2 regions of the Leisingera sp. S2M4 genome follow, and region 2 is predicted to be linked to the other one. Evidence: riboswitches for the same ligand, from Rfam matches in the RefSeq annotation. Region 2 holds a riboswitch; the other holds the start of a gene.

Region 1 (2,843 bases), 800 kb from region 2:
GCGTCACATAACACAGCATCGCGCAGCCGAACCAGCCGATCATCGCCGCCCCGATACCCGAGGTGATGTGGTCGTAGCCCGGCGCGATGTCGGTGGTCAGCGGGCCAAGCGTGTAGAAGGGCGCCTCGTGGCAGCACTCCAGCTGCTTGTCCATGTTCTCCTTGATCTTGTGCATGGCGACATGGCCCGGCCCTTCGATCATCACCTGGCAGTCCTTGGCCCAGGCGATCTTGGTCAGCTCGCCCAGGGTCTCCAGCTCGGCAAACTGCGCCTCGTCATTGGCGTCCGCAATCGAGCCGGGGCGCAGCCCGTCGCCCAGCGAGAAGCTCACATCATACTGGCGGCAGATGTCGCAGATTTCCTCGAAATGTTCATAAAGGAAGCTCTCCTTGTGGTGATGCAGGCACCACTTCGCCATGATCGAGCCGCCGCGGGAGACGATGCCCGTGACCCGGTTCACCGTCATCGGCACCATGTGCAGACGCACGCCCGCGTGGATGGTGAAGTAGTCGACGCCCTGTTCCGCCTGCTCGATCAGCGTGTCGCGGAACACCTCCCAGGTCAGGTCCTCGGCGATGCCGTTGACCTTCTCCAGCGCCTGGTAGATCGGCACGGTGCCGATCGGAACCGGCGAGTTGCGGATGATCCATTCGCGGGTGTTGTGGATGTTGCGGCCCGTCGACAGGTCCATCACCGTGTCGGCCCCCCAGCGGATCGCCCAGACCAGCTTGTCCACTTCCTCTTCCATCGAGGAGGTGACGGCAGAAGTGCCCATGTTGGCGTTGATCTTCACCAGGAAGTTGCGGCCGATGATCATCGGCTCGATTTCCGGGTGGTTGATGTTGGCGGGGATGATGGCGCGGCCGGCGGCGATTTCCTGGCGTACGAACTCCGGGGTCACGTAGTCGGGGATGTTGGCGCCGAAGTCATTGCCGTCGCGCTTGCCGTGGCAGGGCGACAGCTCGCGCAGCTGGTTTTCGCGGATTGCGACGAACTCCATCTCCGGCGTGATGATGCCCGCACGGGCATAGGCCAGCTGGGTCGGTGCGGCACCGTTTTTGCCGCGCAGGGGGGTGGGTTTCACGGGGAACTCCGGCACCAGCCGGTCGCCTTCGACGAACCCGTTGTCCTCCGGCTTCACGTCACGGCCCTGGTATTCTTCGACGTCGCCGCGGTCGAGGATCCACTGGCGGCGCAGCTGCGGCAGGCCCTGGCGGATGTCGGTCAGCACGTTCGGGTCGGTATAGGGGCCGGAGCTGTCATAGACCGGCAGCGGATCCTCGCCTGCGGTGGGGTGGACGGATATTTCGCGCATGGGCACGCGGATGTCCTTGTGGACCTCGCCGTTCACGTAGATCTTGCGCGAAGCGGGCAGGGCGCCCGTGGTGATCTTGGGGTTTGGGACGTTCATTTTGGTGCTCCTCGAAGCCGAGACTCGGAAAAGACACCAGATGAGGTTTGGCTGGGAAACAGAGGGTGTACCGGCCCCCTTGTTCAGTCATCGCGCGGCATGCGGGGCTGTACGATCCCCGGTGGCCAAGCGTGCCTAGCTTCCTACGCCAGTATCAACTGGGTCAGGTTCAAAGGGTCGCTTCACCGGCCCGGCTGATGCCGTTCCTGTCCACCTCTCAGTCCCCTTGGCGGGACTCCCCTGCGTGGCTTTAGGGTTAGGGAGCAGCGCCCGTGGCGTCAACATGAATTTTTGTAGATTATTTTTATATAGCAGTAATAGGTTGTTAGTTGGGATTTTCGGTCCGCCTCGTGGCAAATCGCTGCGCCGCCGCTTTGGCGCTTGATCGGGGGCGGCAAAGTTATCTATAAAATTTCGCAACGCCATCCGCGCATGGCAGGGACATGAGCACAGGAGACAGCATGCTGGACGCTGCACCCATCCGGACCGACTGGACCCGCGAAGAAGCGGAAGAGATCTACAACAAGCCCTTCATGGACCTGCTGTTCCATGCGCACAGCGTCCACCGGCAGTATTTCGACCCCAACCAGGTCCAGAAATCCAAGCTCCTGAGCATCAAGACCGGCGGCTGCGCCGAGGATTGCGCCTATTGCTCGCAGTCCGCCCGCAACGGCGCGCAGCTCTCGGCCTCCAAGCTGATCGAGGTGCAGCGGGTGATCGCGGAGGCAAAGAAAGCCAAGGAAGGCGGCGCGACCCGTTACTGCATGGGCGCCGCCTGGCGCTCGCCCAAGGACCGCGACATGGCCGCGCTTGAGGCGATGGTGAAGGGCGTCAAGGAACTGGGCATGGAAACCTGCATGACCCTGGGCATGCTGGACGAGGAGCAGGTGTTCCGCCTGCGCGATGCCGGGCTGGATTACTACAACCACAACATCGACACCTCCGAGCGCTACTACAAGGAAATCATCACCACGCGCACCTTTGCGGACCGGATCGACACCCTGAACAAGGTGCGCGAAGCGGGCATCAAGGTGTGTTCGGGCGGCATTGTCGGCATGGGCGAGCAGCAGATGGACCGCATCGACATGATGCTGGCGCTGGCCACGCTGGAGCAGCACCCGGATTCGGTGCCGGTCAACATGCTGATCCCGATCGCCGACACGCCGCTGGCGAATGTCGAGAAGCTGGACCCGATCGAATTCGTCCGCTCGGTGGCGCTGGCCCGCATCCTGATGCCCAAGTCCCACGTGCGCCTGTCCGCAGGCCGCACCGACATGTCGGACGAGATGCAGGCGATGTGCTTCTTTGCCGGCGCCAACTCGATCTTCGTGGGGGATACGCTGCTGACCGCCGACAACCCCGAGGAAGACAAGGACCAGCAGCTGTTCGACCGTCTGGGCATCACCGCGATGGCCGTGGGCTGCGACGGCAG
Region 2 (2,843 bases):
CCAGCTGGGCGGCGAGGCGGAAGCGCTCGGCCGGTATTTCCTGCCAGCCCTGCAGGATCAGCCGGGTGGCCAGCGGCAGGTTGAAAAAGACATGTGCCAGCACCACCCCGTGGAGCCCGTAGATCTGCACCGGCTCCAGCCCGAACAGACCCAGCAACGCGCTCAGCCAGCCTGCGCGTCCGAACACCGCCAGCAGACCGAGGATCGCCACGATCACCGGCAGGATGAACGGCGCGCCCAGAAGCGCGATCAGCAGCCGCCGCCCGGCAAAGCGCCGCCGCGCCAGCGCGCGGGCCACCGGGATGGCGAGGCCGACGCTCAGCAGCGCGGACAGGCTGGCCTGTGTCAGGGTAAAGCGCAGCGCGGACCAGTCACTGGTCGCAAGGCCGCTGCCGGTTTCTGCCCTGAGGGCCACCGCCGCGAGGGTGCCCAGGATCAGCGCCGCAACCAGAAGCGCCGCGCCGATCCCGGCCGTTGCCCTTATTGGCTGAGCGCGTTCAGCCATTCGTCCAGCGCCGTATCCCGCACGGCGGCGGCCTCGTCCTCGGACAGCAGCAGCGACTTGGTCGGCTGTGCCAGGGTCTCAAACCCTTTGGGAAGACCCTCCGCCGGGGTCACGGCAGGGTACATCCAGTTGGTGGTCGGGATGATCGACTGGAAGGCATCGGAGACCATGAAGTCGAGGAACTGGTCGGCCAGTTCCGACTGGTCGGAGCCAGCCAGCTTGCCGGCCACTTCGACCTGCATGTAATGGCCCTCGTCAAACGCGGCAGCCGCCTTGGTGCCGTCTTCTTCGGCAATCAGGTGATAGGCCGGAGAGGTGGTGTAGGAGAGCACCATGTCGGCTTCGCCCTCCAGGAACATGCCGTAGGCTTCGGACCAGCCCTTGGTCACCGTCACCACGTTGTCGGCCAGCCCTTCCCAGATCGCGGGGGCTTCATCGCCGTAGGCCGCCTTGACCCACATCAGCAGACCCAGACCGGGGGTCGAGGAGCGCGGATCCTGGATCACGATCTTCTTGTCGCTGGCGGCCAGCGCCTTGAAATCGGCAGGCGCCGCGGCATCAGCGTTGTGGACAAAGGCGAAGTAGCCCCAGTCGTAGGGCACAAAGGTCGCGTCGTTCCACTCAACCGGCAGGCTGTAGTCGGCGCTGACCGAATGCTCGGCGAACAGGCCGGTCGCCTTGGCAGCGGCGGTCAGGTTGGTGTCCAAGCCCAGAACCACGTCGGCCTCGGATCGTGCGCCCTCCAGCTTGATGCGCGCAAGCAGTGCCGCGCCATCGCCTGCGCCGACCAGTTTCAGGTCGCAGCCGCAGACTTCCTCGAACGCCTTCTCGACGGCCGGGCCGGGGCCCCATTCGGAGACGAAGCTGTCATAGGTATAAACGGTGAGTTCGGGCGTGTCGGCAAAGGCTGCCGAGGCGCCCAGCAGTCCCGCTGCAAATGCAAGATGTTTCATGCCATCCTCCTTTGCGGCTTTGGGCAAGGGTGGAGGCTGTCCAGTACCTTCCCTCCGCCGGTGTGATCCGGTTCAGGTTCAACGGGTGTCATCTCAGCGCCTGCGCGCACCCCGAGGTGGCGCGCAGAGTATTCCCCGTACGCCGCAATGACAAGGCAAACTCCGCCGCCTGTCTTGCGCCGCCAAATCCCGGCGGAGCCGCCGGGGTCGGTGCCGGTCGCCTGTGCCGCAGCAGGAAACCCCTTGAGAGAGCGCCCCCCGCCCGCTAAGCACGGCCCAAAGGAGACCCTTCCCGATGTCGATGAACAGCTTTGGACACCTCTTCCGCGTTACCACCTGGGGCGAAAGCCACGGGCCCGCGCTTGGCGCTACCGTCGACGGGTGCCCGCCGAACGTCCCGTTGGAGCCGGAAATGCTGCAGCAGTGGCTGGACAAGCGCCGTCCGGGGCAGAACAAGAACACCACCCAGCGCAATGAACCCGACGCGGTGAAGATCCTGTCCGGCGTGTTCGAGGGCAAATCCACCGGCACGCCGATCCAGCTGATGATCGAGAACACCGACCAGCGCTCAAAGGACTATGGCGAGATCGCGCAGACCTTCCGTCCGGGCCACGCCGACATCACCTATTTCCAGAAATACGGCAACCGCGACTACCGCGGCGGCGGCCGGTCCTCGGCGCGCGAAACCGCGGCGCGGGTTGCGGCGGGCGGTGTTGCACGTGAAGCAATCAAGACACTGGTGCCTGGTCTGGAGATCAAGGGCTACATGACCCGGATGGGCGAGATGGAAATCGACCGCAGCCGGTTCGACTGGGATGCGATCGACCAGAACGATTTCTGGATCCCGGATGCCGGGGCCGTGCAGGACTGGGAAGACTATCTGCAGGGCCTGCGCAAGGCGCATGACTCGGTCGGCGCGGTCGTCGAGGTGGTCGCGCGCGGCGTGCCCGCAGGCATTGGCGCACCGATTTACGGCAAGCTGGACACTGATCTGGCCGCGGCGATGATGTCGATCAACGCGGTGAAGGGCGTCGAGATCGGCGAGGGCATGAACGCCGCCCGGCTAAAGGGATCGGAGAACGCCGACGAGATCTTCATGGGCAATGACGGCGCGCCGGTCTATTCCTCGAACCATGCCGGCGGCATTCTTGGCGGCATTTCCACCGGGCAGGACGTGGTGGTGCGTTTCGCGGTCAAGCCGACCTCCTCGATCCTCACTCCGCGCCAGTCGATCCGCAAGGATGGCACCGCCACCGAGGTCATCACTAAGGGCCGCCACGACCCCTGCGTCGGCATCCGCGCGGTGCCGGTGGCGGAGGCGATGATGGCTTGCGTGATTCTGGACCACCTGCTGCTGCACCGTGGCCAGATCGGCGAGAATCAGG

Evidence for each region. Region 2 has a riboswitch for thiamine pyrophosphate ahead of thiB (thiamine ABC transporter substrate binding subunit). Riboswitches for the same ligand answer to the same signal wherever they lie in the genome.
Region 1: another riboswitch for thiamine pyrophosphate. It lies ahead of thiC (phosphomethylpyrimidine synthase ThiC); the one in region 2 lies ahead of thiB (thiamine ABC transporter substrate binding subunit).

What each region holds. Positions count from the first base shown of each region.
Region 1 covers NZ_AP040861.1:662,375-665,217, reverse strand. The annotation lists gene thiC (phosphomethylpyrimidine synthase ThiC) at 1-1,411, opposite strand, end outside; TPP riboswitch at 1,535-1,663, opposite strand; gene bioB (biotin synthase BioB) at 1,873-2,843, shown strand, end outside.
Region 2 covers NZ_AP040861.1:1,463,130-1,465,972, reverse strand. The annotation lists gene ACZ52D_RS07140 (ABC transporter permease family protein) at 1-505, opposite strand, end outside; gene thiB (thiamine ABC transporter substrate binding subunit) at 481-1,458, opposite strand; TPP riboswitch at 1,491-1,582, opposite strand; gene aroC (chorismate synthase) at 1,754-2,843, shown strand, end outside.